2 regions of the Streptomyces sp. NPDC005794 genome follow, and region 2 is predicted to be linked to the other one. Evidence: riboswitches for the same ligand, from Rfam matches in the RefSeq annotation. Region 2 holds a riboswitch; the other holds the start of a gene.
What was found. A riboswitch is a leader RNA that binds a small molecule or an ion and turns the genes downstream of it on or off. The one in region 2 is predicted to bind cobalamin.
Positions count from the first base shown of each region.

Region 1 (7,068 bases), on a different contig from region 2:
CCGGCGTACGACGGTGTCGGCGGAGGCCGCGGAACCGCCGGGCGGCTGTTCGATCACCGGGCCGACCACCGCGTGGACGCCTCGGCCGGTCAGTCCGTACGTGCCGGGGCGCAGCGCGGTGAAGGAGCGGGTCAGGGTGATCTGCCCGGCCGCGGTGGCGTGCACGGTGAGCCGGCGGTCGCCCGGGAAGGGGTGTGGCGAGGGCGCCCCGAGGGCGGCGTCGCTGGCGTAGCGGCCGGCGGCGACCGCTGCCGCGCCGACGCCGAGGATCGAGGTGGCGGCCACTGCCGCCGCTGTTGCCGGGCGCACGGCTCCAGTGTCCCGGGCGGCGACGTCGGCTGCCAGTGGGCGTCGGCCGTACGGTGCGGCGCGCCGGGCTCAGCCGGGCTGGCCGTACCCCTCCAGGGCGTCCTGCACGTCGCGCAGCTGGGCGGGGGTGAGGAGGTTCGGCCGGTGCCCGGGAACGGAGCTCGCGGTGAGCCAGAGCCTGCACATCCATTCGAGCTGGGCGGTGCGGTCGTAGGCCTCGTCGAGGGTCGCTCCGTAGGTGACGGTGCCGTGGTTCTGCAGCAGGCAGGCCGTGCGGTCGCGCAGGGCGGCCAGCATGTTGTCGGCGAGCTCCCGCGTCCCGTAGCGCGCGTAGGCGGCGGTGCGGACGGTGCCGCCGAGCATGGCCGCGGCGTAGTGCACGAGCGGTACCTCGGGGACGAGGGTGGAGACGGCCGTGGCGTGCACGGCGTGCGTGTGGACGACAGCCGCGGCGTCGGTCTCGCGGTAGACGGCCAGGTGGAGCGGGAGCTCGCTGGTCGGGACCAGGTCGCCCAGGACCTGACGCCCTTCGAGGTCGACGCCGACCGCGTCCCCGGGGCCCAGCCGGTCGTAGGGCACCCCGCTGGGGGTGACCAGCACGATTCCGCCGGCCCGGGCCGACACGTTGCCCGAGGTGCCGACGACCAGGCCGTCCGCCGCCGTCCTCCGGGCCGTCTCGACGACCCCGTCCCAAGCCCGTTCGACCGCGTCCGTACGCACATCACTCATGCGGGGATCCTAGGGTCACGTGACCGACGTCTCCTCAAGGGGACATATCGGGCTCGATCCGGACGCCGGACGCCGGGTGCGGCCGGTTCCCGCACCGGCGCGGAGGCACCCGACAGCACCGCACGCACACAAGCGGAATCGACATACGCGCATGGGGTCACCATGCCGCCCTGTCCAGTTCACCTTCCGTTCACCCTGGTTGCTTACGTTCCACGTGCCAATGACGTCGAACGATTGCCTGGGTAAATGGAACACATCACGCTGCTGCTCGCGATCGTGATCGTGACAGCTCTCGTGTTCGATTTCACGAACGGTTTCCACGACACCGCCAACGCGATGGCCACCACCATCTCGACCGGCGCTCTCAAGCCCAAGACAGCGGTGGCCATGTCCGCCGTTCTCAACCTCGTCGGCGCGTTCCTGTCGGTGGAGGTCGCCAAGACGATCTCCGGCGGGATCATCAATGAGAACGGCCTCAGAACCGAGGTCATCTTCGCCGCGCTCGTCGGCGCCATCCTGTGGAATCTGCTGACCTGGCTGGTCGGCCTGCCCTCCAGCTCTTCCCACGCACTCTTCGGCGGCCTCATCGGCGCCGCGGTCATGTCGGCCGGCTGGTCCTCGATCAACGGCGGCACCGTCGTCACGAAGGTCCTGCTGCCCGCGATCGCCGCGCCCGTCGTCGCCGGTCTCGCCGCCCTGCTGGCCACGAAGCTGACGTACCGCCTGAACCGGAAGATCACGGATCCGGCGCAGCTGAAGTCGACCGCCAAGGGGTACCGCGCCGGCCAGATCGCCTCGGCCGGTCTCGTCTCGCTCGCCCACGGCACCAACGACGCGCAGAAGACCATGGGCATCATCACCCTGGCCCTGGTCACCGGTGGCGTCCTCTCCCCCGGCTCCAACCCGCCGGTCTGGGTCATCGCCTCCGCCGGTATCGCCATCGCGCTGGGCACCTACCTCGGCGGCTGGCGCATCATCCGCACCATGGGCAGCGGCCTCACCGACCTGCGTCCGCCGCAGGGCTTCGCGGCCCAGACGAGCGCGGCCACGGTCATCCTGGCCTCCTCGCACCTCGGCTTCTCCCTCTCCACCACGCAGTCCTGCTCCGGCGCCGTCATGGGCGCGGGCCTCGGACGCAAGGGGGGCGTGGTCCGCTGGTCCACCGCCACCCGGATGTTCATCGCCTGGGGTCTGACGCTGCCGGCCGCCGGACTGGTCGGCGCGGGTGCCGAGTTCCTGACCAAGCAGGGCCCCTGGGGCGTCGCCGTGGTCGCCGTCCTGCTCGTCGCCGGCTCCGGCGCCATCTGGCTGGTGTCGCGCCGCAAGCCGGTCGACCACACCAATGTCAACGAGCCCGAGGACGAGCCCGCGGGCGTCGTCACGACCGCCATCGCGGCCGTCAGCCCGCCGCCCGCCGGTGTGGCCGCCACCGAGCTCAAGACCACCATCCACGCTCCGGCCACGACGGCCGAGACCCCGGCCGACCCGGCCCGGCCGGCCACGGTGTAAGGACAGATCCGCATGAACATCGACTGGGCAGCTCTCGCTTCCGTCTTCGGCGTCAGCCTCGTGATCACCGTGGCGCTGGTCGGCCTCTTCACCCTCGGCATCACGGGCCTCGCCAAGCAGACGCCGACGGCGCAGGGCGGCGGCGGGGCCGGCGTCCTGGCGCGCACCGGCGCGTACGCCTGCTTCGGGCTGTGCCTGGCGGCGGTCGCGTACGGGATCTATCTGATCGTCGCCTGACCTCCGCTCAGACGCGCACCGGCCGGACACACCCCGTGTGTGTCCGGCCGGTGTGCGTCTGAGCACACTGAAGCCTCGCAGGTCAGCGGCAGGTTGACGGGCGTTCGCGGCGCGTGGTGGACTGCCGGAGCCATGTACGGCGACAGAAGAGGAAGCCGGTGCGAATCCGGCGCGGTCCCGCCACTGTCACCGGGGAGCAGCCTCCACACGGAAGTCACGGCCCGTCACCGCGGGCTGGAAGGCCGGAGGACCTGCGGATCCGGAAGCCAGGAGACTCTCGTCGCCGGTCACGTCGAACCAGGGCGCGGACCCTGAGTGAGGACATACGCCATGCCTGGCTGCCCTGCGTCGGTCGCCGTACCACCCGCTGTGAAGGTCCTTCGAGGCGCGACGGCCGGCTGAGCGGTGCGAGCCGACCGCATCTTCGCGTACGGCGCCGCCGCCGGTCTGATCGGCGACCTGCTGCTCGGTGACCCCCGGCGGGGTCACCCCGTCGCCGCCTTCGGGCGTGCCGCGGCGGGGGCCGAGGGCCGTCTGTGGCGCGATCACCGTGGCTGGGGTGCCCTGCACGCGCTCGTCTGTGCCGGGGGTGCCACGGGCGCCGCCGCGCTGGCCGCCCGTGCCGTACGGGACCGTCCCGCCGCCGCCGTGGCGCTGACCGCCGCCGCCACCTGGTCCGTCGTCGGTGGCACCTCGCTGGGCCGCGAGGCGCGCGCCATCGGCGGGGCGCTGGCCGCCGGGGACGTCGAGCTGGCCCGGGAGCGGCTGCCGCATCTGTGCGGCCGTGATCCGCAGGCACTGGACGCGCAGCAGATCGCCCGCGCGGTGGTGGAGTCCGTCGCCGAGAACACGTCGGACGCCGTCGTGGGAGCCCTGGTGTGGGGTGCACTCGGCGGAGTGCCCGGACTGGTCGCCTTCCGGGCCGTCAACACGCTCGACGCCATGGTCGGGCACACGTCGCCCCGCTACCGGCGCTACGGCTGGGCATCCGCCCGGCTCGACGACGTCGCCGGCTGGCCCGGGGCCCGGCTCACCGCCGTGCTCGCCGTGGCCGCCGGGGGACGCCCTCGCGAGGCCGTCCGGGCCTGGCGGGCCGACGCGGGCCGGCATCCCAGCCCCAACGCGGGCCCGGTGGAGGCCTCGTTCGCGGGCGCGCTCGGCGTACGGCTCGGCGGCACCCTCGCGTACGGCGGGCGGGTCGAGCACCGGCCCGTGCTCAACGGCGGGGCCGGCCGGGACGTGCGGGTCACGGACATCGAACGCGCGGTGCGGCTGTCGCGCCGGGTGAGTGTGCTGGCCCTCGCCGTGTGTGCGGTGGGGCGGTCGGCCATGGGACGGAGAGGCGAATGAGCGGCGGGCTGCTGGTCGCGGGAACCACGTCGGACGCGGGCAAGAGCGTCGTCACGGCCGGGATCTGCCGGTGGTTGGTGCGCCAGGGGGTGAAGGTCGCACCGTTCAAGGCGCAGAACATGTCGCTGAACTCGTTCGTCACCCGGGAGGGCGCGGAGATCGGCCGGGCCCAGGCGATGCAGGCGCAGGCCGCCCGGGTGGAGCCGTCGGCGCTGATGAACCCGGTGCTGCTCAAGCCCGGCGGTGACCGGTCGAGCCAGGTCGTACTGATGGGAAAGCCGGTCGGCGAGATGAGTGCGCGCGGCTATCACGGAGGGCGCCAGGAGGCGCTGCTGGGGACGGTCGTTGACTGTCTGGAGCAGCTGCGGGGCACGTATGACGCCGTGATCTGCGAGGGGGCGGGCAGTCCGGCCGAGATCAATCTGCGGCGTACGGACATCGTGAACATGGGCATCGCCCGGGCCGCGCGCTTTCCCGTGCTGGTGGTCGGCGACATCGACCGGGGCGGTGTGTTCGCCTCGTTCTTCGGTACGACGGCGCTGCTGAGCCCCGAGGACCAGTCGCTGGTCGCCGGATATCTCGTCAACAAGTTCCGTGGTGACGTGTCTCTGCTGGAGCCCGGTCTCGACATGCTGCTCGGGCTCACGGGCCGGCGGACGTACGGGGTGCTGCCGTACGCCCACGGGCTGGGCATCGACGAGGAGGACGGGCTGCGGGTGTCGATGCGGGGCGCCGTACGGGAGTCGGTCGTGGCGCCGCCGCACGGTGAGGACGTGTTGCGGGTCGCGGTGTGCGCCGTACCGCTGATGTCGAACTTCACCGATGTGGACGCCCTGGCGGCCGAGCCGGGTGTGGTGGTGCGGTTCGTGGACCGGGCGGAGGAGCTCGCCGACGCCGACCTCGTGATCGTGCCCGGGACGCGGGGCACCGTGAAGGCGCTGGCGTGGCTGCGCGAGCGGGGACTCGCCGACGCGCTGCGGCGGCGGGCCGCCGAGGGGCGGCCGGTACTGGGGATCTGCGGCGGGTTCCAGGTGCTGGGTGAGCGCGTCGAGGACGACGTGGAGTCACGGGCCGGTCTGGTCGAGGGGCTCGGGCTGCTGCCGGTGCGGGTCCGCTTCGGCCGGGAGAAGGTCCTGGGGCGGCCCGTCGGGTCGGCGCTCGGGGAACCGGTGGAGGGTTACGAGATCCATCACGGGGTGGCCGAGGTGACGGGCGGCGAACCGTTCCTGGACGGGTGCCGGGTGGGTTCGGTCTGGGGGACGCACTGGCACGGGTCGCTGGAGAGCGACGCGTTCCGGCGGGCGTTCCTGGTCGAGGTCGCGCGGGCCGCGGGACGGCGGTTCGTCCCGGCGCCGGACACGAGCTTCGGGGCGCTGCGGGAGGAACAGCTGGACCGGCTGGGGGACCTGATCGAGGAGCACACCGACACGGACGCCTTGTGGCGGCTCATCGAGACCGGCGCGCCCGAGGGGCTGCCGTTCATCGCCCCGGGCGCGCCGGGGGCACCCGTTCCTGAGACAACCGGCGCGCTCGGTCATGCAGGTGTGATCGCTACAGAGGAGGCCTTGTGAACACGCCCTATCCCTTCACCGCCATCGTCGGGCAGGACGATCTGCGGCTCGGTCTCCTGCTCAACGCCGTCAGTCCCGCCGTCGGCGGGGTCCTGGTCCGGGGTGAGAAGGGCACCGCGAAGTCCACCGCCGTACGGGCGCTCGCCGCGCTCATGCCCGAGGTCGCGGTCGTGGCGGGGTGCCGCTTCTCGTGCGACCCCGGCGCGCCCGATCCGGCGTGTCCCGACGGCCCCCACGAGACGGGGACGGGCGTGTCGCGCCCGGCGCGGACCGTGGAGCTTCCGGTCGGCGCGTCGGAGGACCGGCTGGTCGGGGCTCTCGACATCGAACGGGCCCTCTCGGAGGGCGTGAAGGCCTTCGAGCCGGGGCTCCTCGCCGACGCCCATCGCGGGATCCTGTACGTCGACGAGGTCAACCTCCTCCATGACCACCTGGTGGACCTGCTGCTCGACGCGGCGGCCATGGGCGCCTCGTACGTCGAGCGCGAAGGCGTCTCCGTCCGTCACGCGGCACGCTTCCTTCTGGTCGGGACGATGAATCCGGAAGAGGGCGAGCTCCGGCCGCAGTTGCTGGACCGCTTCGGGCTGACCGTCGAGGTGGCCGCCTCGCGTGAGACGGACCTGCGCGTCGAGGTCGTACGGCGCAGGCTCGCCTACGACGACGATCCGGCCGCCTTCGCCGCACGGTGGGCCGACGAGGAGGCCGCGCTGCGTGAGCGGATCGTCGCCGCGCGCGCCCTGCTTCCCCGGGTGGTGCTCGGCGACGGCGTGCTGCGGCAGATCGCGGCGACGTGTGCGGCGTTCGAGGTCGACGGGATGCGGGCCGACATCGTCATGGCCCGCACCGCGACGGCGCTGGCCGCGTGGGCGGGCCGCGAGGAGGTCGTCGCGGACGACGTGCGGCAGGCCGCGCTCCTGGCACTCCCCCACCGTCGACGGCGCAATCCGTTCGACGCGCCCGGGCTGGACGAGGACAAGCTGGACGACGCCCTCCAGGACGCCGCGGACGAGAACGACGGGGGCGACGACGACCCGGACCCCGACGGACCCGGCGGCGGCGTGCCACCGCAGGGCGGCGGCCCCGACGACGGCGGTACGGACACGCCCGGCCCCGACGACGGGGGCACGGACACGCCCGGCCGTGACGAGGCGGGGAGCGGCGGAGCGCCCGCGCCGGGCGGCGGCGCCGGGGAACAGCAGCCGGTGCGGGCCGGCGAGCCGTTCCGCACGAAGATGCTGAGCGTGCCCGGCCTGGGCGAGGGCGCGGCCGGGCGGCGGTCCCGGGCGCGTACCGAGCACGGCCGGACCACCGGGTCGCGGCGGCCCGAGGGTGCGCTGACGAAGCTGCACCTGGCGGCGACCGT
Region 1 covers NZ_JBIAIN010000023.1:53,204-60,271, forward strand. The annotation lists gene ACFYQ5_RS30180 (alpha/beta hydrolase) at 1-309, opposite strand, end outside; gene ACFYQ5_RS30185 (class II aldolase/adducin family protein) at 379-1,038, opposite strand; gene ACFYQ5_RS30190 (anion permease) at 1,285-2,547, shown strand; gene ACFYQ5_RS30195 (hypothetical protein) at 2,560-2,784, shown strand; cobalamin riboswitch at 2,931-3,061, shown strand; gene ACFYQ5_RS30200 (cobalamin biosynthesis protein) at 3,190-4,134, shown strand; gene ACFYQ5_RS30205 (cobyric acid synthase) at 4,131-5,705, shown strand; gene ACFYQ5_RS30210 (putative cobaltochelatase) at 5,702-7,068, shown strand, end outside.
Region 1: it holds a riboswitch for cobalamin, as region 2 does, so the genes downstream of both, ACFYQ5_RS30200 (cobalamin biosynthesis protein) here and ACFYQ5_RS05010 (ribonucleoside-diphosphate reductase subunit alpha) in region 2, are expected to answer to the same signal.

Region 2 (7,068 bases):
ACGGAACACCCAGTTGGTGCCCGTGGCGAGACCGTGCAGCAGGCCGCGCGAGCGGAACCAGTAGACGTACGCGAACGCGCCGTAGAAGAACAGGCCTTCGATGCACGCGGCGAAGCAGATCAGGTTGAGCAGGAAGCGCCGGCGGTCGGCCTTCGTCTCCAGCCGCTCGATCTTCTCGACCGAGTCCATCCACCTGAAGCAGAACTGGGCCTTCTCACGGATCGAGGGGATCTCCTCGACCGCGTCGAAGGCCGCCGCGCGGTCCTCCGGGTCCGGGAGGTAGGTGTCGAGCAGCGTCAGATAGAACTGGACGTGCACGGCCTCCTCGAACAGCTGCCGCGACAGGTACAGCCGGGCCTCGGGCGAGTTGATGTGCTTGTAGAGCGTCAGCACCAGGTTGTTGGAGACGATCGAGTCACCCGTCGCGAAGAACGCGACCAGCCGGCCGATCATGTGCTGCTCACCGGGTGAGAGCTTGGCGAGGTCGGAGACGTCGGAGTGGAGGTCGACCTCCTCCACCGTCCAGGTGTTCTTGATCGCGTCCCGGTAGCGCTCGTAGAAGTCCGGGTAGCGCATGGGGCGCAGGGTCAGTTCGAAGCCCGGGTCGAGCAGGTTCTTGTTCGCGGACGTGGTCATTACTGGCAGGCCTCGCAGGACTCGGGGTTTTCGAGGGAGCAGGCGATCGCGTCCGCGTCGGGAGCGGCGGCCTGCTGTACGGGAATCGGGGCAGCGGCTGCGGCCGTCCCGGACGCCGCGCGGGCGATCCGGGTCGCCGGGCGCGAACGCAGGTAGTACGTCGTCTTCAGCCCCTGCTTCCAGGCGTACGCGTACATCGAGGAGAGCTTGCCGATCGTCGGCGTCTCCAGGAACAGGTTCAGCGACTGGCTCTGGTCGAGGAACGGCGTACGGGCCGCCGCCATGTCGATCAGGCCGCGCTGCGGGATCTCCCACGCCGTGCGGTACAGCGCCCGCACGTCCTCGGGGATCCAGGCGAAGCCCTGCACGGAGCCGCTCGCCTCGCGCAGCGCCTCACGGGTCCGCGCGTCCCAGACGCCGAGCTTCTTCAGCTCGTCCACGAGGTAGGCGTTGACCTGGAGGAACTCCCCGCTCAGCGTCTCGCGCTTGAAGAGGTTGGAGACCTGCGGCTCGATGCACTCGTACACCCCGGCGATGGAGGCGATCGTCGCCGTCGGCGCGATGGCGAGCAGCAGGGAGTTGCGCATCCCGCTCTTCGCGATCCGGGCACGCAGCGCGTCCCAGCGCTCCGGCCAGTTCAGCGCGGTGGCGTAGTGGTCCGGGTGCAGCACGCCCCGGGCGGCGCGGGTCTCGGACCAGGCGGGCAGCGGGCCCGACCTCTCGGCGAGGTCGCAGGAGGCCTCGTACGCGGCCAGCATGATCCGCTCGGAGATCCTCGTGGACAGCGCGCGGGCCTCAGGGGAGTCGAACGGCAGGCGCAGCTTGAAGAAGACGTCCTGCAGGCCCATCGCTCCCAGGCCCACCGGGCGCCAGCGGGCGTTGGACCGGCCGGCCTGTTCGGTCGGGTAGAAGTTGATGTCCACCACGCGGTCGAGGAAGGTCACCGCCGTACGCACGGTGGCGTCCAGCCGCTCCCAGTCGATGGTGCCGTCGGCGACGAACGCACCGAGATTGACCGACCCCAGGTTGCAGACGGCCGTCTCGCCGTCGTCGGTGACCTCCAGGATCTCGGTGCAGAGATTCGAGGAGTGCACGACGCGGCCCGGCTCGGCGGTCTGGTTCGCGGTCCGGTTGGAGGCGTCCTTGAACGTCATCCAGCCCTGCCCGGTCTGCGCGAGCGTCCGCATCATGCGTCCGTACAGCTCACGGGCCGGGAGGGTCTTGCGGGCGAGCCCCTTGGCCTCGGCGGCCCGGTACGCGGCGTCGAACGCGTCGCCCCACAGGTCCACCAGCTCGGGGGTGTCCGCCGGGGAGAACAGCGACCACTCGGTGTCCGCGTCGACGCGCCGCATGAACTCGTCCGGGATCCAGTGCGCCAGATTGAGGTTGTGCGTACGCCGCTGGTCCTCGCCGGTGTTGTCGCGCAGCTCCAGGAACTCCTCGATGTCCGCGTGCCAGGTCTCCAGGTAGACGGCGGCGGCGCCCTTGCGCCGGCCGCCCTGGTTGACGGCGGCGACCGAGGCGTCGAGCGTCTTCAGGAACGGCACGATGCCGTTGGAGTGCCCGTTGGTGCCCCGGATGAGCGAACCCCGGGCGCGGATGCGGGAGTACGAGAGGCCGATGCCGCCCGCGTGCTTGGAGAGGCGCGCCACCTGGTGGTAGCGGTCGTAGATCGAGTCGAGCTCGTCCAGCGGTGAGTCCAGCAGGTAGCAGGACGACATCTGCGGGTGACGGGTGCCGGAGTTGAAGAGGGTGGGGGAGGAGGGCAGGTAGTCGAGCCGGCTCATCAGGCCGTACAGCGCGGCCACTTCCTCCAGGGCGCGCTCGGAGGTGTCCTCGGCGAGCCCGGCGGCGACGCGCAGCAGGAAGTGCTGCGGGGTCTCCACGACCTCGCGGGTGAGCGGGTGGCGCAGCAGGTAGCGGCTGTGCAGTGTCCGCAGCCCGAAGTAGCCGAAGCGGTCGTCGGCGCCGTCGGCGAGCGCCTGGTCGACCAGCGAGTCGAGAGCGGCGGCGTGCAGCGCGACGAACTCGGCCGTACGGTCCGCGATGAGGCCCTCGCGATGTCCGACGGCGACCGACGCCGAGAAGGAGACAGCGCCCTGACCGGCGGCCTCGTCCGCGACGGCCCGGGTGAGGAGCCGGGCGGCGAGCCTGGAGTAGGCCGGGTCCTCGGAGATCAGGCCTGCGGCCGCCTCGGTGGCCAGCGAGCGCAGCTCGGCCTCGTCCGCCCGCGCGCTGCGGCCGCGCAGTGCGGAGGCTGCGACCCGTCCGGGGTCGGTGTCGGGCAGATCGGCGGTGAGGTCGGTCAGGGTCCGCAGCAGCGCGGTCCCGGGTGCGTCGGTGGTGCGGCCTTCGGATTCCGCGGCTGAAACCGGATCGGCTGGCGCGATGGTCACTGGGGGCTATCCCTCGCTCGGCTCAGGGCCTGCGGGAGCGGGGCAGCCGGGCACGACGGCGCCCGGGGAAGGGCAGCACGGCGCACGGCGTCCACCGGCCCTCCGCGGGGCCCGGACGTCTGACGTCCGGTTCGGTCGAGCCGGACGCACTGTCGACAGGTCTTCGGACTTCGGGGTGCGCGAAACACACCGATCACACCGTTGCGGGACAGTTCCGGATTCACACCGGATTCCCCTGCGGCGACAGCGAGGTCGAGCATACATGTGGGGGCTGCCGATCGAAGTAGCCCCCACATGTTGTGTCGTGGTGGGTCAGAGTTCCAGGCGGAAGGTGAGGAGCGAGAGGCCTTCCAGCGGGTACCAGTCCCGCTCCGGAGTCCGTACGAAGCCGAGGCGCCGGTAGATCCGGTGGGCGTCCAGCATGGAGGGCTGTGTCGACAGGACGATCGCGGAGAGCCCGCCGGCGGCTCGTGCCCGGTCGATACAGGCCCGTACGAGGGCCTCGCCCGCCCCGCGCCCACGCGCCTCCGGCGCGACCGCCAGCATCCGGAATTCGGCTTCGTGGTCCCCGGCGATGTCCGCCCACGGGCTGCCGGGCGCGACGTAGGTGACGCCGCCCAGCAGCCGGCCGTCGGCGTCCACCGCGACCAGCACCTCGGCCTCCGCCGCCCGTCGACCCACCGCGCGGAGCTGTTCCAGATAGGGATCCTCGGCGCCGAAGTCCAGCAGGCCGTCACCGAGATAGGCCTGGGCGGTGATCTCGCCGAGGTCCTCGAACTGAGCCGGCCGGACCGGCCTGATCGATACGTCCATGGGCCGCAGTCTGCCGCAACCGAGGGGCGTGGCGCGCCCCGGTTCCGGCCGACGGCGGGCCCGTGGGGTCCTGCCTGATACGACGCCGTCCCGGCAGGGCGGACCCTGCCGGGACGGCGTCGTGCCCCGTGACCGCTGGGGAAGGTCAGTGACCGCCCGGCGCACCCGCCGTGGCCGGCGGAAGCTCGGCCTTGACGCCCGCGTCGCCGACGTCCGCCGTGTAGTCGGACGGCGAGGTCTCGTCCACTCCGGCCGGGGCCTTCACCGCGTTGAGGACGAAGGTCAGCACGACCACGACGACGAGGTTCAGTACGAACGCGGTGAGACCGATGTAGCCGATCTCGCCGATTCCCGGAATCTCCTTCGAGGACCCGCCGAAGTGCTTCTGCGTCGGGCTGGCGACGCCGTACGCGGCCACCGTTCCGTAGATCATGCCGACCGCCCAGCCCGCGATCAGGGCCCAGCGGTGGAACCACCGGGTGAACAGGCCGCCCACCAGGGCCGGCATCGTCTGGAGGATCCAGATTCCGCCCAGCAGCTGGAAGTTGATCGCGACCGTCTTGTCCATGGTGAGGACGAAGGCCAGCGCGCCGACCTTGACCAGCAGCGAGACCAGCTTGGAGACCTTGGTCTCCTGGGCCGGGGTCGCGTCGGGCTTGATGAAGTCCTTGTAGATGTTGCGGGTGAAGAGGTTCGCCGCGGCGATCGACATGATCGCGGCCGGCACCAGGGCGCCGATACCGATCGCGGCGAAGGCCACGCCCGCGAACCAGTCGGGGAACATGGTCTCGAACAGCTGGGGGATCGCGAGCTGGCCGTTGTCCACCTTGATCCCAGCGGCGATCGCCATGAATCCGAGCAGGGCCAGCAGACCCAGCATCAGCGAATACAGCGGCAGGATCGTGGTGTTGCGCCGGATCACCTCACGGCTGCGGCTGGACAGCGTCGCCGTGATCGAGTGCGGGTACATGAAGAGGGCCAGCGCCGAACCCAGAGCCAGCGTGGCGTAGCCCCACTGACCCATGTCGCCGGGCACCAGCGCACCGCGCGGCTGGCCCGTCGCCTCGTTGGTCTGCGCGAACGCCTCGCTCGCCTTCGCGAAGATGCTGTCGAAGCCCCCGAGCTTGATCGGGATGTAGATGATCGCCACGGCGATGACCAGGTAGATCAGGCCGTCCTTGACGAACGCGATGAGTGCGGGCGCGCGCAGCCCCGAGGAGTAGGTGTACGCGGCGAGGACGGCGAAGGCGATCAGCAGCGGCAGGTCCTTGATGAACCAGTGCGTGGTCTCGCCGCCGCCGACGCCCATGACGTCCAGCACGGCCTGGATGCCGACCAGCTGGAGTGCGATGTACGGCATGGTGGCGAGGATGCCGGTGAGGGCGATCGCCAGCGAGAGCCCCTTCGAGCCGAAGCGGCCACGGACGAAGTCCGACGTGGTGACGTAGCCGTGCTTGTGCGAGACCGACCAGAGGCGCGGCAGGAAGGTGAAGATCAGCGGGTAGACGAGGATCGTGTACGGGACGGCGAAGAAGCCGGCCGCGCCCGCCGCGTAGATCGCCGCGGGCACCGCGACGAAGGTGTACGCCGTGTAGAGGTCGCCGCCGAGCAGGAACCAGGTGACCCAGGTGCCGAACGACCGTCCGCCCAGGCCCCATTCGTCGAGGCTGGCCTCGTTCTCGGCCTTGCGCCAGCGCGCGGCCATGAATCCGATGACCGTGACGGCCACGAAGAAGAAGATGAATACGGCGAGTGCGACGCCGTTCACGCCGTCCTTCATGCGGAGGCACCCCCCTTGCGGGCGCGCTGGTCACGCTGCCACAGCTTGTACGCGATCATGGTGAGAGCGGTCGAGATCAGTACCCAGAGCATCTGGTACCAGTAGAAGAACGGGATGCCGATGAAGGTCGGTTCGACCTTCGCGTACGAGCTGACCCAGAGCATCGCCACGAACGGCGCGATCAGGCAGAGCGCGATGACCACCCTGGTGGGTGTCACTGTCGGTGGTTTCGCACCGTTTTCTTCCGGCATGTGGCGGCTCCGTCCCCTCGCTGATCACCTGGTGCAATGCGCAGGAAATCTAAGCGAGAGTTCCGGCCATCGTCACCCCCCGTCCGCATTGCGGTCCTGCAACGGTCCGGTGTCGTCCGAAAATGACTGATCCCCCTGCGAAGGCGGGGGGATCAGAGGTGTCAGGGGTCCGGAACGGTCTCAGTCCGTGGGGCGCTTCAGGCGGGCCACGAATTTGTACCGGTCACCCCGGTACACCGAGCGCACCCACTCCACCGGTTCGCCGTCCCCGTCGATCGAGTGCCGGGACAGCATGAGCATCGGAAGGCCCACGTCCGTGCCGAGCAGCCCCGCCTCGCGCGGTGTGGCGAGCGAGGTCTCGATGGTCTCCTCGGCCTCGGCGAGCCGGACGTCGTACACCTCGGCCAGGGCGGTGTAGAGCGAGGTGTACTTCACCAGTGAACGGCGCAGCGCGGGAAAGCGCTTGGCCGAGAGGTGCGTGGTCTCGATGGCCATCGGTTCACCGCTGGCGAGCCGGAGCCGCTCGATCCGCAGCACCCGCCCGCCCGCCGTGATGTCCAGCAGCCCGGCGAGCGTGTCGTCCGCCGTGACGTAGCCGATGTCCAGCAGTTGGGAGGTGGGTTCCAGGCCCTGGGCGCGCATGTCCTCGGTGTACGAGGTGAGTTGCAGGGCCTGGGACACCTTCGGCTTGGCGACGAACGTGCCCTTGCCCTGGATGCGCTCCAGCCGGCCCTCGACCACCAGCTCCTGGAGGGCCTGGCGCACCGTGGTGCGCGAGGTGTCGAACTCCGCGGCCAGGGTCCGCTCGGGCGGCACCGGGGTGCCGGGCGGCATGGTGTCCGTCATCTCGAGGAGATGGCGCTTGAGCCGGTAGTACTTCGGGACGCGCGCCGTACGTGCCCCCGCACCGGCCTCGCTCGTACTGCTGCCCCCGTCGGCACCCATGGCCCGCCTTCCCGACTGCTGCGTTGCTGCCGTCACCGGCTCCTCCGTCTGTCGCGGCTCACATGGTGGCACGGTCCGGTCACGGGTCGTCGCCCTCCCTCAGGTGTCGGTCCGATAACGGACGCGAGTGCACTTCTTATACACCCTTGACACCCCTAAAGGTCTAGGCCAAGCTCCCGGTACTGGTCTAAACCATTAAAGACCAGGTCCCAGCCCCAGCAGTACTACTCGTCGGTGTCTTCGCGGT
Region 2 covers NZ_JBIAIN010000003.1:62,303-69,370, forward strand. The annotation lists gene ACFYQ5_RS05005 (ribonucleotide-diphosphate reductase subunit beta) at 1-636, opposite strand, end outside; gene ACFYQ5_RS05010 (ribonucleoside-diphosphate reductase subunit alpha) at 636-3,032, opposite strand; cobalamin riboswitch at 3,169-3,304, opposite strand; gene ACFYQ5_RS05015 (GNAT family N-acetyltransferase) at 3,345-3,845, opposite strand; gene mctP (monocarboxylate uptake permease MctP) at 3,991-5,625, opposite strand; gene ACFYQ5_RS05025 (DUF3311 domain-containing protein) at 5,622-5,876, opposite strand; gene ACFYQ5_RS05030 (GntR family transcriptional regulator) at 6,057-6,821, opposite strand.